DNA from 4 places in the Bradyrhizobium genosp. P genome. Region 1 is predicted to be linked to each of the others. Evidence: predicted binding sites of a transcription regulator. Region 1 holds the regulator's gene; each other region holds the start of a gene.
The links. Region 1 encodes PhoB, which activates phosphate uptake and scavenging genes when phosphate is short. Its sites were predicted from a motif close to TGTCATNNANCTGTCAT; they were not measured.
Positions count from the first base shown of each region.

Region 2: a site for PhoB is predicted at 1,711-1,727, ahead of ACP2YO_RS01720 (alkaline phosphatase D family protein). Genes of this name have one in related genera too.
Region 3: a site for PhoB is predicted at 2,028-2,044, ahead of pstS (phosphate ABC transporter substrate-binding protein PstS). Genes of this name have one in related genera too.
Region 4: a site for PhoB is predicted at 2,111-2,127, ahead of ACP2YO_RS16535 (UDP-2,3-diacylglucosamine diphosphatase). Genes of this name have one in related genera too.

Region 1 covers NZ_CP188195.1:964,968-969,856, forward strand. The annotation lists gene pstA (phosphate ABC transporter permease PstA) at 1-722, shown strand, start outside; gene pstB (phosphate ABC transporter ATP-binding protein PstB) at 719-1,540, shown strand; gene phoU (phosphate signaling complex protein PhoU) at 1,552-2,268, shown strand; gene phoB (phosphate regulon transcriptional regulator PhoB) at 2,381-3,091, shown strand; gene ACP2YO_RS04715 (GcrA family cell cycle regulator) at 3,422-3,931, opposite strand; gene ACP2YO_RS04720 (aspartate aminotransferase family protein) at 4,414-4,889, shown strand, end outside.
Region 2 covers NZ_CP188195.1:344,558-349,446, forward strand. The annotation lists gene ACP2YO_RS01720 (alkaline phosphatase D family protein) at 83-1,645, opposite strand; gene ACP2YO_RS01725 (TAXI family TRAP transporter solute-binding subunit) at 1,946-3,358, opposite strand; gene ACP2YO_RS01730 (4a-hydroxytetrahydrobiopterin dehydratase) at 3,579-3,884, shown strand; gene ACP2YO_RS01735 (YkvA family protein) at 3,994-4,371, shown strand; gene ACP2YO_RS01740 (NADPH:quinone oxidoreductase family protein) at 4,540-4,889, opposite strand, start outside.
Region 3 covers NZ_CP188195.1:9,524,848-9,529,736, reverse strand. The annotation lists gene ACP2YO_RS45805 (NAD(P)-binding domain-containing protein) at 1-545, opposite strand, end outside; gene ACP2YO_RS45800 (ArsR/SmtB family transcription factor) at 594-914, opposite strand; gene pstS (phosphate ABC transporter substrate-binding protein PstS) at 1,032-1,898, opposite strand; gene ACP2YO_RS45790 (DUF3307 domain-containing protein) at 2,189-2,542, shown strand; gene ACP2YO_RS45785 (hypothetical protein) at 2,732-3,139, shown strand; gene ACP2YO_RS45780 (YkgJ family cysteine cluster protein) at 3,159-3,476, opposite strand; gene ACP2YO_RS45775 (helix-turn-helix transcriptional regulator) at 3,476-4,174, opposite strand; gene ACP2YO_RS45770 (hypothetical protein) at 4,309-4,554, shown strand; gene ACP2YO_RS45765 (glutathione S-transferase family protein) at 4,620-4,889, shown strand, end outside.
Region 4 covers NZ_CP188195.1:3,427,554-3,432,442, reverse strand. The annotation lists gene ACP2YO_RS16545 (threonine/serine dehydratase) at 1-141, opposite strand, end outside; gene ACP2YO_RS16540 (glycosyltransferase family 4 protein) at 184-1,278, opposite strand; gene ACP2YO_RS16535 (UDP-2,3-diacylglucosamine diphosphatase) at 1,275-2,087, opposite strand; gene thiD (bifunctional hydroxymethylpyrimidine kinase/phosphomethylpyrimidine kinase) at 2,396-3,193, opposite strand; gene ACP2YO_RS16525 (Lrp/AsnC ligand binding domain-containing protein) at 3,324-3,569, shown strand; gene ACP2YO_RS16520 (c-type cytochrome) at 3,566-4,489, opposite strand; gene ACP2YO_RS16515 (CHRD domain-containing protein) at 4,717-4,889, shown strand, end outside.

The DNA of each region.
Region 1 (4,889 bases):
TTGCCGGGCTGAGCGTGCAGCTCTTCACCCAGAACACGCCGCCGCCCGGCTCGAACGAAGGCGGCCTTCTCAACGCGATCGTCGGCTCGGTCATCATGACCGTGATCGGGGTCGGCGTCGGCGCGCCGCTCGGCCTGTTCGCCGGCACCTATCTCGCCGAATACGGCAGGCATGACCGGCTCACCTCGGTGATCCGGTTCATCAACGACATCCTGCTCAGCGCGCCCTCGATCATCATCGGCCTGTTCATCTATGGTGCCGTCGTGGTGCCGATGCGCGGCTTCTCGGCGATCGCGGGCTGTCTGGCGCTCGCGGTCATCGTGATCCCGGTCGTGCTGCGCACCACCGAGGACATGCTGCTGCTGGTGCCCAATCCGCTGCGCGAAGCGGCCTCCGCGCTTGGCCTGCCACGCTCGCTGGTGATCAAGCGGATCGCTTATCGCGCCGCCCGGTCGGGTTTGATCACCGGCGTGCTGCTGGCGACCGCCCGCGTCGCCGGCGAGACCGCGCCGCTGTTGTTCACCGCGCTGTCGAACCAGTTCTTCAGCCTGGATCTGACCAAGACGATGGCCAACCTGCCGGTGACCATCAACAACTTCGTGCAGAGCCCCTATGCCTACTGGAAAGAGTTGGCCTGGAGCGGCGCTTTGCTCATCACCTTCACCGTGCTCGCCCTCAACATCGGCGCGCGCATCCTTGGTGCCGAAAGGGCCGCAAAATGACCGAGCTCTCCGTTTCGACGACTACCCCGAGCCACGTTGCTCCGCATGCGCCGCTGCCGGATGCGCCCCCGAAGGTTACGGTACGCAACCTCAACTTCTATTACGGCGAGCACCATGCGCTGAAGAACATCAACCTGACGCTCGGCACCAACCGCGTCACCGCGTTCATCGGCCCGTCCGGCTGCGGCAAGTCGACTTTGCTGCGCATCTTCAACCGGATGTATGATCTCTATCCGGGCCAGCGCGCCGTCGGCCAGCTGATGCTGGACCAGACCAACATCCTCGATCCCAAGCTCGACCTCAATCTGTTGCGCGCGCGGGTCGGCATGGTGTTCCAGAAGCCGACGCCGTTCCCGATGACGATCTACGAGAACATCGCCTTCGGCATCCGCCTCTACGAGAAGATCTCGAAGTCCGAAATGGACGACCGCGTCGAGAAGGCGCTGCGCGGTGGCGCGCTGTGGAACGAGGTCAAGGACAAGCTGAACGCGTCGGGGCTCTCGCTCTCCGGCGGCCAGCAGCAGCGGCTGTGCATCGCGCGGACGGTTGCGGTGCGGCCCGAGGTGATCCTGTTCGACGAGCCGTGCTCGGCGCTCGATCCGATTTCGACCGCCAAGGTCGAGGAGCTGATCCAGGAGCTGTCCGAGGACTACACCATCGCGATCGTCACCCACAACATGCAGCAGGCGGCCCGCGTCTCCGACAAGACCGCCTTCATGTATCTCGGCGAACTGATCGAGTTCGACGACACCAACAAGATTTTCACCTCGCCCAGCGATCGACGCACGCAGGACTACATCACCGGCCGGTTCGGCTGAGGAGATAGACGATGGCTTCTGAACATACCGCCAAGGCATTCGACAGCGACCTGCAGGAACTGACACGCCTGGTCGCCGAGATGGGTGGCTTGGTCGAGCGCATGATCACCGAGTCGGTCGATGCGCTGATCCGCCGCGACGTAGCGCTCGGCAAGCGCGTCGTCGCTGCCGACATCGAGATCGACAGCTTGCAGCGCGTCATCGAGGAGCGCGCGGTTCTGACCATCGCACGCCGCCAGCCGATGGCGATCGATCTGCGCGAGATCGTCGGCGCGATGCGGGTGGCCACCGACCTCGAGCGGATCGGCGACCTCGCCAAGAACATGGGCAAGCGCGTCGCGGCGCTGGAGAGCGATTTCCAGCCGCTCAAGCTGATCCGCGGCCTCGAGCACATGACCGACCTCGTGCTGTCGCAGGTCAAGTCGGTGCTCGACGCCTATGCCGCCCACGATCTGCCGGCGGCGATGAACGTCTGGAAGGGCGACGAGGAGGTCGACGCGATCTGCACCTCGCTGTTCCGCGAACTGCTCACCTACATGATGGAAGATCCGCGCAACATCTCGTTCTGCATCCATCTGATGTTCTGCGCCAAGAACATCGAGCGGATCGGCGACCACGCCACGAATATCGCCGAAACCGTGTTCTACATGATCGAGGGCCAGCAGATCATGGACAAGCGTCCAAAGGGTGACATGACCAATTTCGCTACCACGGTTCCGGGCACCTAATCACCATCTGGCGAAGTGGGCACCGGCTTTCCGGCAAGAACGTGCTCATCAAGGAGATGATCGTTTCGGTTCGCGTCAGGACAACGGATCAGGACAGAGAGAACACAAACCGATGAGCGCACGCATTCTGGTGGTCGAAGACGAAGAAGCGCTGACGACGTTGTTGCGCTACAACCTCGACGCGGAAGGCTACGATGTCGAGACGGTCGGACGCGGCGATGACGCCGATACCCGGCTGAAGGAGCGCATTCCCGATCTTGTGGTGCTTGACTGGATGCTGCCGGGCCTCTCCGGCATCGAGCTGTGCCGCCGCCTGCGCGCGCGTCCCGAGACCAAGCAGCTCCCTATCATCATGCTGACCGCGCGCGGAGAAGAAAGTGAACGGGTGCGCGGCCTCGCCACCGGCGCCGACGACTACATCGTCAAGCCGTTCTCGGTGCCGGAACTGCTGGCGCGGGTGAAAGGCCTGTTGCGCCGGGCGAGCCCGGAGCGGCTTGCGACCGTGCTGACCTATGGTGACATCGAGCTCGACCGCGAGAAGCGCCGCGTGGCGCGCTCGGGCCGTCCGATCGATCTCGGCCCGACCGAGTATCGGCTGCTCGAGTTCTTCCTCGAGCATCCCGGCCGCGTGTTCAGCCGCGAGCAATTGCTCGACAGCGTCTGGGGCCGCGACATCTATATCGACGAACGCACCGTCGACGTGCATATCGGCCGCCTGCGCAAGCTGCTCAATCCCGGCCGCGAGCAGGATCCGATCCGCACCGTGCGCGGTGCCGGCTACGCACTCGACGATCGTTTTGCAAAGGCCGAGCCGCAGCCGTAAGGCTGCGCGAACAGCAACACACCGTCGTCTGGGCCTAGTGAGGCAGCCACCGGCGGCAGGGTTCCCTCCCCCCTTGCGGGGGAGGGTTAGGGAGAGGGGTGCCGCTTGCTCCGCTGCCGATTGATCGCGAACCGTGACAGCGAGTGTCTCGCCGGTTCGATTGATCAAGCTTCGCTACATGTCTTGCATTGGAGTTCGGGGCCTACCCCTCTCCCCAACCCTGCCCCGCAAGGGGGCGAGGGAGCCTGACCCGCGTGCTCACCTCACATCGTCGAACGTGAGACCCCGCGAGATGGCGCTGACGAAAATCGCAGCACTTCGAATTCTGCCTTACCGCGTCGGCTTTGCTGCCGGCCGCCGGCGATCGTTGGCGGGCTGGTAGGCGATGCGCGAATGATGCGCGCAATAGGGCAGGCCGCCGAGCGCCTTGCCGCCGCAGAAGAAGAAATCCGGGCTTGAGGGATCGCCGACCGGCCAGTGACAGGTCGCCTCGTTCAGCTCGAGCAGCGACAGCCGCTGGCTCATCGGAACGACGTTGTCGTAGGCGATCGGATCCGGCTCCATCTCGACCTCGAAGGCGTGGGCCAGCGCAGTATTGCCGCGCGACACTGGCCGCGCCACCCGCATCATATGCTGCGCGGGGCGTGCCTTGCGCTGTCGCGGCGCGGCGGTGGAGGGGGCCTTGGCGCGGCCCGACAGGCCGAGCCGGTGCACTTTGCCGATCACGGCGTTCCGCGTCACATTGCCAAGTTCCGCCGCGATCTGGCTGGCCGACAGGCCGGATTCCCAGAGCTTCTTCAGCTGCTCGACGCGATCGTCGGACCAGGTCAATACAGTCATCGCATTTTTCCCTTCGCCTAGCACCGGCCAGTCCTTGGAGCGGTGCTGCGAGCCAAAGCTCGAAAAACTCCTGCGGTCAGAATCCCTTAGCCCTCGCCGAGCGCGCCTATGCGCCCGAACGTCTACGCAGAACCAAGTCTACTTAAGGGGTCCAGTACTGCCGCACGAGATGTCGTACCCGACAGCCCAAACGCTACAATATGGCGTGACTCCGGCGCAAGAGTCCGCGGTAGCGCGTCCACATGTTCCCACACTTATGCATTGCAATGAGTCTTTTCCACCGCACCGGAATGCCCCGGATTGCGTTCGTTTCGCATTGCCGGCAGGCCGCTTCGTGACGATTGACAGTTACTGCCTGCAGCATAGAATGCCTCCACGTGCCGCCCGAAAAGGCGGCACGTTTTGTTTTCCGAAGCCGGCTGTTGCTGCGCTGGCGTCAAGGCGCGCGGCAATCGTCGGCCTCAAACCCGTCAGTGATGGCCATGACAAACCCCGCCGCGTCGCATCTGCTTCCCGTCTTCGCCAGGGCCGATCTCGCCTTCGAGCGCGGTGAGGGCGCCTGGCTGATATCAACCAACGGCGAGCGCTATCTCGACTTCACCTCGGGTGTCGCGGTGAACGCGCTCGGGCACGCGCATCCGCATCTGGTCCAGGCGTTGCAGGAGCAGGCGACGAAGCTCTGGCACATGTCGAACCTGTTCAAGAGCCCGGATGGCGAGGTGCTCGCCGCGCGGCTCTGCGAGCAGAGCTTCGCCGACTTCGTGTTCTTCTGTAATTCGGGCGCGGAGGCGATGGAGGGCGTGATCAAGCTGGTCCGCCACTATCACTTCTCCAAGGGACATCCCGAGCGCTACCGCATCATCACCTTTGAAGGCGCCTTCCATGGCCGCACGCTGGCGACGCTCGCTGCCACCGGCACGGCCAAATATCTCGAAGGCTTTGGCCCGCCGATGGACGG
Region 2 (4,889 bases), 620 kb from region 1:
TCGAAGATTCCGACTCGTGGTGAGACCCCCACCCCGGCCCTCCCCCGCAAGTGGGAGAGGGAGAGCAGCTTGCTCGCGTTGATCAGACCGGCTTCGGATCGAGCGTCGTCGACCACAGCGCGACGTCGGCACGGTCGCGCAAGGTCACGATCATCTGGCCGCTCTTGCCATCGATCTTGACGTGGCCGAAGAACTGCATGCCGGCCGACGGCGGCAAGTTCTGGTTCGCCTCGCCGGGCGCCTTGACGAACTTCACCTCGGGTCCAAACGTGTTGTCAAGTTCGTTGGGACCGAACGTGCCGGCGTGCAGCGGGCCGGAGACGAATTCCCAGAACGGATCGAACTCCTGGAACTGCGCCTTGTTCGGGTCGTAGTAGTGCGCGGCGGCGTAGTGCACATCGGCGGTCAGCCACACCGTGTTGACGACGCCTGACGTCTTGATGAAGCGCAGGATGTCGGCGATCTCGAGCTCGCGGCCGCGCGCCGGCCCGTCGCCCTGCGCAAAGGCTTCCGAGCCCTTCTTGTTGGCGGCATCGTCATAAACGATGAGGGATAGCGGCATGTCGGAGGCGATCACCTTCCAGGTGGCGCGCGAATTGAGCAGGCCGCGCTTCAACCAGGCAAGCTGCTCGGGTCCGATGAAATAGGCGTCGGGGCCGTATTTCTCCTGCAGGTTCGGGCCGTTCGGGCCACGATAGCTGCGCTCGTCGAGCATGAACACGTCGAGCAGCGGGCCGTAGCTTAGCGTGCGATAGACGCGGCCCGGCTCGACGATGCTCTCGCGCATCGGATACATTTCGTGGAAGGCCTGGGCGGCGCGCGCAGCGAGCACCGTGACGTCGCGCTCCTTGTAGGTCGCCGGAAGCTGCTTCGACAGCGACCAGTTGTTGGTCACCTCGTGATCGTCCCACTGCACGAAGATCGGGACCTCCGCATTGAAGGCGCGCACGTTCGTGTCGAGGAAATTGTACTTGTGAGCCGCGCGGTATTCGTCGAGCGTCTCGGCGACCTTGGCCTTCTCCGGGATGGTGAGGTTCTTCCAGATCTTGCCGTCGGCAAGCTTCACCTCCGAGGTGATCACGCCGTCGGCATAGATGGTGTCGCCGGAGTGCAGCAGGAAATCCGGATTGTGCTTCTTCATCGCCGCGAACGTGACCATGCCGCCGTCATCCGGATTGATGCCCCAGCCCTGGCCGGCAACGTCGCCGCCCCACACGAAAGAGACGTCGCGGCGATCGCTCGGCGCGGTGCGGAAGCGGCCGACCACGGGTTCGCCTGATATGTCGATATGGGCGAGGTCGCGGAAACGGACGCGATAGAAGATGTCCTGGCCGGACGGCAGGTTCTCCAGCAGCATCTTGGCGGTGAAGTCGCTCTCCGGCATCGCCGTGATCGGCGGCAGCGCGCGGGCGTCCTTGAAGGATTCGGTTGTCGCGACCTCGACCATCATCTGCGCGGGACGGTCGGCACGCGCCCAGACCACGCCACCGTCGACGCCGACATCGCCGGATTGCACGCCATGGGTAATCACCGGCCGGTCGGCGGCGCGGGAGAGGTAAGGCATCGCAATGAGGCCGACGCCGGTCGCAGCTGACGTGGACAGAAAGCGTCGGCGGGTGAGCTTGCGCGAAAACCGCATCGTCATGGGGAGCCTCCTCAGGGCACGGCGCAACGCTGCGCCGCAAGCGTGGAAAGGACTAGAAAGATTTCATGACGGAGAGATTACAGGAGTGCGGGCTGCGGGGATTTCAGCGTCGGCTCCGTAAGGTGAGCACATATATCGGGCTCCCTCTCCCGCTTGCGGCGGAGGGTTGGGGTGGGGGCTCTCTCCACGAGTCATTTTGTGAAGAGAGCCCCCACCCGCCGCGCTGCGCGCGTCGGCCTCCCCCGCAAGCGAGAGAGGCGAAGGAAGCTCGCAGAAAGATTGGATAAGGTGACGTAAGCCCTACGCCGTGCCCGCGGCACGGAGCTGACCGCCCGCGCGTTGCAGATTCTGCGGCATGCTTATCAACAGCGCCTTGCGGTCGGCGACCGCGTTGTGGAACTGCTCGAGCGCGATGTTGAACGCGGTCAGGGTGCCCTGCTCGATCGCGCCATGCTCGAAGCACACCAGCGTGTCGCGCAGGATGTCGTCGGCCTCGGCCTGCATCTGGTCGAGTTCGTCGATCGAATCCGAGCGCCGCGCCGTCTTCAGCATTTCGAGCAGGCGGTCGCGCTGCGACGTGTTGGTGTTGCGCTCGTCCTGCTTGAGATAGCCGGCGAACCAGGCGCCGGCCGAGCCCATCGCCGATAGCGCCATCAGGCTCCACCAGATGTAATCGCTGTAACGGTCGAGAAAGGTCTTTTCCTCGCCGTCGACGAAGGCGGCAGCACCCGGATGCACCGGGATGGTGGCGTCCTTGTCGGTGTCGGGCGTCTCGATCTTGGCCGCGAGCGGGAAATCGTTCTTGAGCGACTGCCGGATCGAGAACAATTGCCGCGTGAATGCTGCGATCGTCGAATCCGAGATGCTCTTTCGGGCGACGATGTGGTGCGAGAAGCTGATGGTCTTGACCTCATCATCGGGCCGGTCGGCGGAGCCGAGCGAGCCTGCGGGGATTTCCGCAGCCTCGTAGGCGGGATGGTTTTGTGCGATCGCTTCCGAGGCGTCGATGCCAAGGAAGGTGGGCGCGCCGCCGTCGCGGGTCGATGCCGCGATCGCGTCGATCGTGATCTTGCTATTGGCAGGGCCGGCGGAAAGATAGGCATCCGCCTTCTGATTGCGGATCGCTTCGACGGCCTCATTGGCCGGGAATTGGACGATGTCGACCTTCATCGGGTCGACGCCATATTGCTGCAGGATCATCTTCAGCAAATTGACGTTGGCTGGCGTGTGGCCGACGACGCCGATCTTGTGGCCGGCAAGCTGCGTGATCTTGGTGATCTTCGAGGCTTTCCTGCCCTTGCCTTTCGAGGCGGGCGGAACCCACATCACCACGATATTCTTGCGCAGGGTCGCGACCGCCTGGGCGTTCTTCGGCACCTCGAGGTCGCCTCTGATAATGGCGAGATCGGCTTTGCCGTCGGCGAGCGTCTGCGCGCTCGCGGTGGCGCCATCGGTGGGGACGAGCCGCAGCCGGACCTGGCTATGCTGCTGGTTGTGGAAGGCCTGTGCGAGGGCCTGCACCACCTTGAGATCGTCGCTGTTGGCGGGTCCCACCGCGATCCGCAGGGTCACCGGACGCATCGCGAAGTAGTAGCCGGCGGCCAACGCGCCGATGATGGCCAGCACGCCCGCGATCATCACGAAAGCAAGCCGCTGCCGCGCGGAACGGCGCGGATTGAGCTTCACGTCGGCAGGGCCGGGGCCGTCGGTCATCGGTCTCGCAAACAATCGTTTGGGGCTCAATTCCAAAACTACCAACGCGCTTATGACGGCTATTGTAGCAAATTCCTCAGCCGGCCGGGGTTACATCTGCGTCATGGTTACCAGCGGCCATCGGACGCTATTCCGGCCTTAATTTCGGCATGGATCCCACTCTTGGATCTCACCTTGGGCACGTTGTTAGGTTAAGGTCCGGCGAAACGGGAGGGTTGCCATGATCGAACGGCTGTCGGCGGAAGCACGGAAGGCGGCGCTCTGGGAACTGGCGGGCTGGGCGGAGACGCCGGACCGCGAGGCGATCACCAAGACCTTCGTGTTCAAGGATTTCAACGAGGCGTTCGGCTTCATGTCCCGCGCTGCCTTGGTCGCGGAGAAGAACGACCATCACCCGGAATGGAAGAACGTCTACAAGACGGTCGAGGTCGTGCTGGCGACCCACGACGTCGGCGGACTGACCAAGCGGGACATCGATCTCGCCAAGGCCATGAATACGATCGCAAGGCAGCTCGGGGTCGGCTGAGCCATTCGCAACCTTGCGCAACCTTGCGCAACCTTGCGATAGGTCTCCGACATCCCCAGATTCGCGGCAGCTGCCGCCGGACAGGCGTGCGGCGTCGAGGAACCTTGCGATGGCAACGACTGAACACAGCGTGGGATTTGAGCCTGCCGACCGGCTGGCGCAGGACCGCGAAAGCGTGCGCCGCCGCTTCTGGATCAAGTTCAAGAAGGTGGTGGCGCGACTGCCTTTCGCCGAGGACCTGCTCGCCGCCTATTATTGCGCGTTCGACCGCCAGACGCCGCGCCATGTCCAGGCGGCGCTGCTCGGCGCCATCGCCTATTTCATCCTGCCGTTCGATTTCATTCCCGACATGCTGCCGGTGCTCGGCTTCACGGATGATGCCGCGGTGCTCGCGACCGCGATCCGCCTGGTAGCGAACCACATCACGCCGGAACATCGCGAGGCCGCGCGCGCCCGGCTGAAGCGCGGGACGTTCGCGGAGGAGTGAGCGCCGTCGCTATAGGCCTCTCTTCTTCTTCCCCCCTGAAAGGGGGAAGATCGGGATGGGGGTCAGCCGCAGGCGACGCTATCTGCGGAGAGAGCAGATCCCCACCCGCTTTGCTCTGCGAGCAAAGCGACCTCCCCTTATCCAAGCGAAGGTTAGAGACGATTCGTCTCAGCTTCCCGGATGCAGGATCACCTTGCCCATCGCCTTGCGGCCGGCGAGGACTTTCAGCGCTTCTGCGGTCTGCGACAGCGGGAAGATACGGTCGACATGCGAGGAGATCTTGCCCTCCGCGGTCCACTGCACGAGCTTTTCGAGGTTCTTGCGGTTTTTGTCCGGATTGAGCCGGGCCCAGGCGCCCCAGAACACGCCTCTGATGTCGCAGCCCTTCAACAGTGCGAGGTTGAGCGGCATCTTCGGGATCTCACCGGCGGCAAAACCGATCACCAGGAAGCGGCCTTCCCACGCGGTCGAGCGCAGCGCGGCCTCGGCGTAGGAGCCGCCGACCGGATCGAACACGA
Region 3 (4,889 bases), 1.4 Mb from region 1:
CCATATGAAATCTGTGCTGCGGCCTCGCGCTCGCCGAACGCGGCCAGACCATTGGCGCCGGCGGGGTTCGGCGACGCCCACGTTCCGGATGCGTCGATAACCGCATCGGCGCGCAGCGTCTCCGGGCCCTTGCCGTTCTGGTAACGAATCTCGAAAGGCGCTGCCTCGCGGCCCTTGGTCTTCGCCTTGTCGAAGCCCGCGCGCCCGATGGCGATGACGCGGCTCGATGTGCGTATGACCTCGCTCAGCGCGGTCTTGGTTGCGAGAGGTTCGATATAGCGGTCGAGGAGTTCGGCTCCGGTTGGATAGACCTGCGGGTCGGGTGAATTCCATCCGGTTGGCGCGAGCAGACGTGCAGCCGCCTTATCGACATTGTATTCCCACGGCGAGAACAACTGCACATGCTGCCATTGCCGCACGGAATGAGCGGCCTCTGGCCCCGCTTCCAGAACAATCGGTGTCATACCACGCTCGAGAACGTGAGCCGCTGCGGCCAGCCCGACCGGGCCGGCGCCGATGATGGCAACTTTTTTCCCATCGCTCATTTCATTCTCCTATCCTTCTAGAATCATAGAACAAGTAGACAAAAATAATCACGCGGCCGGACGGGCAGCGGTCGTGCACCCGGTTTCGTCCACACAACACTCGGCGACGAGGAAATCGACCAGTCCGGTCATGGTGTCGTATTCCGCGTGACAGATCAGCGTGGTCCCTTCGCGGACCTGCGTGACAAGACCGACAGCGAGCAGCCCCTTGAGATGATGTGAAAGGGTCGACGCTGGAACTTTCAACCGATCCTGCAGACGCCCGACCGGCAAGCCGGTGCGTCCGGCGCGGACGAGCGCGCGGTAGATTTTCAGCCTGGTCGGGTTACCCAGCGCTTCCAGGCGCGCCGCTGCGTCTTCGATCTTCATGCCAGCCATCTATCACTCCGGAGATCGAAGCGTCAACCGTATTTCCAGAACTATCAAAGTAAGGAGTGGCTACCTGAACTCGATATGTGAGGCAGAAAAGCTCTATGGTCCGCCGCACTACGCGCCGAGATCGCTTTTCCAGTATCTCTCGATCCTCTCGATCAGGTCGGCCGGGCGCGGCACATAGTTGAGCGCGCTCGCGTCGTCGCGCCCGTTTTCAAGGGACCACCTGAAAAAATCGATGGCGATTTTTGACTTGGCGGGATCCTTGGGCTGCTTCGGCATTAAAATGAACGAGGTCGCGGTGATGGGGTAGGAGTTCTCGCCCGGGGCGTCGGTCATGATGCGGTAGAAATCGGTCGTTTTCCCCCATTCGGCCGATGCTGCGGCGGCTTGGAAGGTCTCCGCGCTCGGCTGCACGAAACGGCCCGCCTTGTTTTGGACGAGCCCGTAAGCGAGCGCATTTTTCACCGCATAGGCATATTCGACGTAGCTAACGGAATTGTTGGAGACGCCGACATAGGCCGCGACGCCTTCGTTGCCCTTACCGCCGACGCCGACAGGCCACTCGACCGCGACACCCTCGCCGATTTTCTCCTTCCATTCCCGGCTGACCCTGGAAAGGTAGTTCGCGAAATTGAAGGTCGTGCCAGACCCGTCGGAGCGATGGACGACCGTGATTGGCGCGGCCGGGAGCTTGATGTCCGGGTTCAAAGCCGTGATGGCGGGATCGTCCCAGTTCTTGATCTTGCCGAGGAATATGTCCGCGAGCAGCGCGCCCGTGAAGCGCAGCTTGCCCGGCCCGATGTCTTCGATGTTCACCACAGGGACGACGCCCCCGATGACGAGCGGAAACTGTCCGAGCCCGGCTTTGGCCAGCGCATCGGGCTTTAGCGGCGCAGGCTGCCCGGTGAATTGGTAAATGACTATAAAAGAAAGAAAATTTCGCGCCGCCGTTGATACCGCTCCGCGGGCGGAATGCAAATTGGCCGCCGGCAGTAACGTTAGCCCGCCATGATTGCGCCGCGCTGCGACATGACGATCGCCACTAGCGCTGCGACCTCACATCGTGTGATTTTCGGACGACCCACAGGTGCATTCCGCCGCCGGAGGTGTCATAAATGCGACACGCTCTGGAATTGTCCGGGTTTTGCGAAATTGTGCTGACGGCCTGACCCAGATTTCTTGCGATCAACTTCATCCCACCAAGGGGCGTCAGCTTGTTGTTTCCCTCCATGTCGTCGTCGGTGTCGGTTGGTGCCCTGGTGGGATGGATGCTGCTTCTGACCGCGAAGCACATCATCGCCGACTTCATGCTGCAGAACGCCTGGATGGCGATCGGCAAGGACCAGAAGACCGGCTGGGCGATGCCGCTGCTCGCGCATTGCCTGGTGCATCTCGCCGTCGCGCTGGTGCTGATCCTGGTCGTCGCGCCGCGCTTCTGGTACGTCGCCTTCATTGATTTCGTCATCCACATCATCATCGACCGCGCCAAGGGCATCTGCGCCTCGCGTTTCGGCATGACGCTGGAGTCCGGGCATCCCTGGTTCTGGACCCTGATCGGGGTCGACCAGGCGCTGCACCATCTCACGGGCTTCGGGCTGTCGATTTACATGGCCGCCAACTGAGCCGCGGCTCGTTCTTCTCAAAGCGGCTCGATCTCCTCAAATCACATCTCCAGGGCAACATCAGCCGTTAGCGACGCGCGGATGTGATTCGCGTGCAACGGACAAGGACCCCCGCTGACGACCGGGGGCTGTGGTTAACCTTTCGTTAGAGGATTGCGCGGCATCTTCGCAATCGAGGGGGATTTGCAAATGTTTTCAAGCCGCGACGCATTCGAGAACGATGCCTGCCCGGTCGGTGACGATATGCTCGGCCAGATGTATCGCGCCAATCCAAACGGCCTGTCGCTTCTGGTTGCGAACGTCTCGCCCGAGGCGCGAGCGATGCTGGCGCTGTTCTGCTATCGCCGCAGCCACTTGCACGCACTCGCACTCGCCATTGCGACGAGCTGCACCGAGCGCGAGCTGATCAATTTAGGCGGAAGGGTCGGCTCGACCCTTTACGCGCTGTCGCGCGAACCGACGCGCGTTGCCGCGGTGTCGCATGGCAGCCGCAAGCCGATCACGCTGTCGACCAAGCCGCTCTCGACCTTTGCGCCTGTTGTCGATGACGATCTCGACGACGAAGATTTCACCGACACGGTAACGGCCTCGGCCTGATCAGGCCGCCTAGCTTGGGTCAGATGACCGGCAGGCCGTGCCGGCGCCGCGCCATGGCGCATTCCGCATCGCCGGGCATGCAGGTCCGGCACACCTCCGGCCTGACAGCATAGACGTCGCAGCACGTGTTGACCCCGATCTGGCCTGACAGCGCCGCGCAGCGGTCGCCGTCGCACCGCATGCCTGACAGCCGCGCGTTGACGAATTTCGCCGGGATCAGCTCGAGCTGCGCGTCGTCCTCGACCGTGAAGCGCGGCCAGTTCTCCGAATAGCTGCAGCAGGCCCCGCAGGACTGGCAGGGGCTCTCGCTGGTGGCTTCGATGTCGTCCGCTGCCATCAGGTATCCTTCGGGGCTTCCCAGACCAGGCTGCGCCGCCAGCGCGCCCTGAGCAGGTCGCGCCGCTCCGGATATTTCTCGTCATGATAGAACGCCGTGACGACCCGGTCGGTGCGGAAGCTGCGGAAATCCTTGCGCAGCTCGCACCAGGCCGCGAGCAGCCGCACCGCCTCGTGATAGCCGACGGCGATCGGCCAGACCGTCCGCTCGCTATCGCGGCCATGCTCGTCGCGGTAGTTCAGCGTGATCTTCTTGCCTTCGTGGATATGGCTGCGCGTCTTCACCATGTCGATCCTGTCCGGCTCCCGGTTCCAGGCCGATCGGGCGCGGCTGGCCGGCTCGAGCACGAAGGGCCGCAGGCGGTCGGGTACGGTTTCGGCGATCTTGGCCATCAGGTCTTCGGCGGCGCGCGCCAGCGCCGGATCGGCGTGGCCGACCACCCATTGCGCACCGAGCACACAGGCCTCGATCTCGTCGGGTGTCAGCATCAAGGGCGGCAGGTCAAATCCCTTCTCCAGGATGTAACCCATGCCGGCCTCGCCGCGGATCGGCACTCGCTGCTCGATCAGGCTTGCAATGTCGCGATAGATCGTGCGCTTCGAGGTCTCGAGTTCGGCCGCGATCGCGTCTGCTGTCAAAGGCTTACGGGTGCGGCGGAGCACCTGGATGATCTGAAACAACCGGTCGGCGCGTCGCATGGCAGATCTCTTGTCAGCTCTCTTGGTGTCTCGGCTCGTCGCTTTTCCGCGTCCCGCTGCGCGGCTGCTGACAGCATGTTGGCAGCAGGCGGGGGCTATAGCAGGACATCACCTCAAATGAAGGGAATTTGTCCATGACGAATCTAGACGAACTCGGTTTCCGGCAAGCGCAGAGCTTCGCGCTGGAACAGATGATCACGGTCTTCTCCACCTCCGGCGACCTGCGCTGGGCCCTGATTGCGCTGCTCGCGCGGTCGGTCTACGCGGCCTGGTCGTTCGGGCGGTCGCGGGTTGTCAAACGGGTTCGCGAGGCGGTCCGCCGCCTCGCACCCGCAAGCCCGCTCCAAAGCCCGCTCGACAGTGAATGCCACTACTGCTGACACCATGGTGGCAGCAGGGGCGCGCTAGCCTCAATTCACGACCACAGGCAATCGGGAGCTTCAGGATGATTACGCTTTTTGGCTTTGGCACGGGCTTTGGCTTGCCGGAAATGAGCCCTTTCGTGACCAAGACCGAGGTCCAGCTCAAGATGGCCGGGCTCGCCTATGTCAAGGAAAAGGCGATGCCGCCGGCCTCTCCCAAGGGCCAGCTGCCCTTTATCTCTGACGAAGGCGAGGCGATTGCCGATTCGACCTTCATCCGCGCCCATATCGAGGGCAAATACGGCTTTGATTTCGACGCGCCGCTGAGTCTGCAGGCCCGCGCCCAGGCCTGG
Region 4 (4,889 bases), 2.5 Mb from region 1:
CAGGAAGATCCTGGTGCCAATCCGCTCATCGAGAACGGGGAAGGTCAGAAGCGGCGTACGCACCGCAAACGGCGCGACCACCCTTGCAGCGGCATCGATGTCCGCGGCAACGACGAGGGGATTCGAAGCGGTTTCCATCATCCGCAATTTGTATCGCGGTAGCCGATGAAGGAGCAAGACGCTTTAGCGTGAGATCGGCTGGGTGGCCGGCAGAATAGCAAAATGATGCTCTTCGGCGCCGAATTCGACCGCGATTTCCCCTTCATCATCTGGCAGGATGGGCCGAACATTCGTGGCACGGTCGATGAACACCCGTGCCGAGGCCTGCCAGGTATGAAGGGCTGCAAAATCGACGCAGGCCTGCCGGGGAATGCTCAGCGCCTCCAGGCAGGCATGGTGCAAGTCCTCGTCGAGCACGCCGACGGGCGCCGCGCCGATCACGTCGCGGGGGCCTGTGACCGGAAAAGCGGCAACCGGCAGCCCGCTCGCCAGCGCCTCGAGCAGCACGAGGCCAAAGGTGTCGGTCCGGCTCGGGAACACGAACACGTCGGCGGCGGCATAAATCTCGGCCAGTTCCTCGCCATGGCGCGCGCCAAGGAACACGGTTTCCGGATATTTGCGTTCCAGCGCCGCACGCGCGGGTCCGTCGCCGACCACGACCTTGGTGCCGGGCAGATCGAGATCGAGGAACGCCTCGAGGTTCTTCTCCACCGCCACGCGGCCGACGCTGAGATAGACCGGCTGCGGCAGGCAGAGATCGACATCGCGCGGATGGAACAGCCCTGTATCAACGCCGCGCGACCACAGCACCACGTTGCGGAAGCCGCGCTGGCGCAACTCGTTGGCCAGCGCCGGTGTCGCTGCCATCACCGCCTGGCTCGGCTTGTGGAACCAGCGCAGCGCGCGCCATATCCAGGATTCCGGGATCGGCGACCGCGCAGAGACATACTCGGGAAAACGGGTGTGGAAGCTCGTCGTGAACGGCAGGCCGTGCCTGCGGCAATAGCGGCGGACCAAAAGTCCGATCGGGCCTTCGGTCGCGATATGGATGCTGTCGGGCTTCGCCGCCTCGATCAGCTTCGCAATCTTTGCCGGCGCCGGCAGCGCGAGCCGGAGATCGCGATAGCTCGGCATCGCAAAGGTGCGGAACGATTCCGGCGTCAGGAAGCTCACCTCGACGCCGAGCGATTTTGCCGCCTGCGCCATCATGGTCAGCGTGCGGACCACCCCGTTGACTTGGGGATGCCACGCATCAGTCGCGACCAGGATATGCGTCATGCAGCGCGTGCCGTTACTCGCGGAACCGGCGCGACGCGGCGCTGCGGGTCGGTCCAGGTGATGATCTCGAAGTGGCCGTCTTCATGTTCGGCAAGCGCAGTGCAGCTCTCGACCCAGTCGCCGCAATTCATGTAGCGGATGCCGTGCTCGTCATGAATGGTCGCGTAGTGGATATGGCCGCAGATCACGCCGTCGCAGCCATGCCGCCGCGCCTCGCCCGCCAGCGTGGACTCGAACGCGCCGATATAGTTCACCGCCTTCTTGACCTTCAGCTTGGCCCATTGCGACAGCGACCAGTACGGCACGCCGAACATGCGGCGGAAGAAGTTGACGAAGCGATTCATCTGGATCGCGAAGTCGTAGGCCTTGTCGCCGAGATGGGCGAGCCAGCGCGCGTTCTGCACCACGAGATCGAAGATGTCGCCGTGGATCACCAGATAGCGCTTGCCGTCGGCACCGGTGTGGACGGTGTTTTCCACCACATCTATGCCGCCGAAATGCGTGCCGTAAAAATTGCGCAGGAACTCGTCGTGGTTGCCCGGGACGTAGATCACCTTGGCGCCCTTGCGCGCCTTGCGCAGCATCTTCTGCACGAAATCGTTGTGGGTCTGCGGCCAGTACCAGTTCGACTTCAGCGCCCAGCCGTCGACGATATCGCCAACCAGATAGATCGTGTCGGCATCGTGGGTCCGGAGGAAGTCCAGCAGGCGGTCGGCTTGCGAACCGCGGGCTCCGAGATGAACGTCGGAGATGAACAAAGTGCGAAAGCGCCGTTCGGGGCTTTCTTCACTCAAGGAGTCACTTCCCATGCCTGTGCACCTAACAGATTCCTGTGACAAGGCGATGACGATCCCCGTGACCGAAGGCCCCATAAACGTTAACGAGAATCAGTTACACGCCCCTTCACTGCGGATAACAGCGCGATGCGACAATCTGGCGACATGGGAGTCGTGAGTGGACGGAACACGCGTTGTTCCACTGCTTGCGCGAGATCGTGAGTTGTGAAGCGAAGCAATGACAGTGCGCGGCCCGGATGAAGCGCAGCGCAATCCGGGGGATTTGCATCGCGAATCAACTGTCCCGGATTTCGCAGCGCTTCATCCGTGCTACGGGACGCTCAATAATATTTGTGGAAATGATGCACGGGCCCGTGGCCGTGACCGACAGTAAATCGGTCCGCCGCTGCGATCGCTTCCGTGATCCAGGCCTTGGCGTTGCGCACGGCGGTTTCCATGTCATCACCCTTGGCAAGACCTGCTGCGATCGCCGACGACAATGAGCAACCGGTGCCGTGCGTGTTGGCTGTGGCAATGCGCGGCACAGCCAGCGCGATGGAGCGCTCGCCGTCGATCAGATAGTCGATGCTCTCGGCGCCGTGCCCATGGCCGCCCTTGACCAGCACTGCGCGACATCCCATCGCCAGCAAGCGCCGGCCCTGGCTCTCGACGGCGGCCTCGCTCACGGCAACCGGCTCGCCCAACAGCGCCGCCGCCTCGGGCAGGTTCGGCGTGATCAACGATGCCAGCGGAAACAGCCTGGTCCTGAGCGCGTCGACCGCCTCGGCCGCGAGCAAGCGATCGCCCGAGGTTGCAACCATCACCGGATCGAGCACGACATGGCGCGGCGCCCACCGAGCCAATCCATCGGCGATCGCCGTGATCGTCTCGGCCTGCGCCACCATGCCGATCTTGACCGCGCCGACCGCAAGGTCGGAAAACACCGCGTCGATCTGCGCGGTGACGAACGCCGCAGGCACCGGGTGAATGCCGCTGACCCCCGTGGTGTTCTGCGCCGTCAGCGCCGTGATCACGGAGGCGCCGTACACGCCGAGCGCGGCAAAGCTCTTCAGATCGGCTTGGATCCCCGCGCCACCAGAGGAATCCGAGCCGGCGATGGTGAGTGCGATCGGCGTCATCGGATGGCGCAAGGGGTTAATCGGGATGAGCACATGGCCTGTCCTAGCGCGGCCTCCCATTGGCAGCAAGTTTGCTTGCCTTGACCGCCGGTTTTTGGCCTATTGTCGCAAAATCCCCGGAGACACAGCGATGGTTCCTTTCTTCGTCCAGATCAAATGCAAGCTCGGCCAGTCCTATACCGTCGCCAATGCGCTGGCAGAGGCCGAGATTGCGTCGGAGATCTATTCCACCGCGGGCAATTACGATCTGCTGGTCAAGTTCTACGTCGACCACGACACCGACATCGGTCATTTCATCAACGAGAAGGTCCAGGTGCTCCCGGGCATCCAGGACACCCTCACCATCATCACCTTCAAGGCGTTCGGCGCGACCTAGGATTCCTTCTTCTTCGGCTTCGGCGGTCCCTCGACCGGGGGCAGCGACTTGACGTAGTCGGCGATCGCATCGCGATCCCCGGATGAGAGCTGCGAGGTGTTGCGGATCACGCGCACCATCGATCCGCCGGCACTGTCGCCGTCCGGCGTCTGGCCGCTCTCGAGGAAATAGGCGATATCCTTCGCGCTCCAGTCCGACAGCCCCCTCTCGGTGATGTTGGGCACCCAGCCTTCGCCTTCCGGATTAGGCCCGCCAGCGAAGCGCTGCGCGCTGACGATGCCGCCGAGGGCATTGCGCGGGCTGTGACACTCGGCACAATGGCCAAAACTGTTGACGAGATAGGCGCCACGATTCCACTGCGCGGAGCGGCTTGCGTCGGCGACGAACGGCCTGCCGTCCATGAACAGCAATTTCCAGATGCCGATATTGCGGCGGATGTCGAACGGAAACGGCACGTCATGGTCGCGCACCTTGCCCGCGACCGGCGGCAACGTTTTCAGATAGGCGAACAGGTCCCTGACGTCCTTGATCCCAGCGTGCTGATAGGAGGTATAGGGAAACGCCGGGAAGTAATGCGTGCCCGACGGCGACGTGCCCTTCATGACCGCGGTGACGAAATCGGCCTCGCTCCAGCGGCCGATGCCGTCATTCGGATCGGGCGAGATATTCGGCGCGTAGAACGTGCCGAACGGCGACGGTATCGCGAGCCCGCCGCCGAGCTTCAACCGATCGTCCTGCTTCGGCACGGCATGGCAGGAGGAACATCCCCCGGCATTGAACGTTGTGAGCCCGTTCGCCAGGTTGGGCTGGTAGGCGGGCAGCGCACTTGCAGCAACGGTCGCGGGGATGGTCAGCCACCAGAACACGCCGAAGCCGACGATGCCCATCACGATGGAGAGGAGGAGAATTCGTCGCAGCATTCACTGATCCGTCATTGAAGCGCCTTGCAGCGAAGTGGGCACCGGTTCGCTCGAAGAAAGCACGTCTAAAGAGGTCGAGTCCCCTTCATCGTATCCGCTAGTATGAACGCAAGTCGGCACATATGCTTCCATCAAATTCTGCGCGGTCGCGGTCGATTTGGGAATAAATCCGAGAGACCAATGTTTTGAAACTGACACTAACGTGTGACGTCAACAGGGAGAGACCTATGCCGAACAAGACCATGCTTGCCACGCTGGTGCTGGGTGCTGCGATCGTATTCGCCGGCCCGGCCTTCGCCGAGAAGCTCAAGGCGACGCTGAACGGCAAGTCCGAAGTGCCGCCGAACACCACGGCAGGCACCGGCACGGCCGACATCGACTACGACGCCGCCACCAAGAA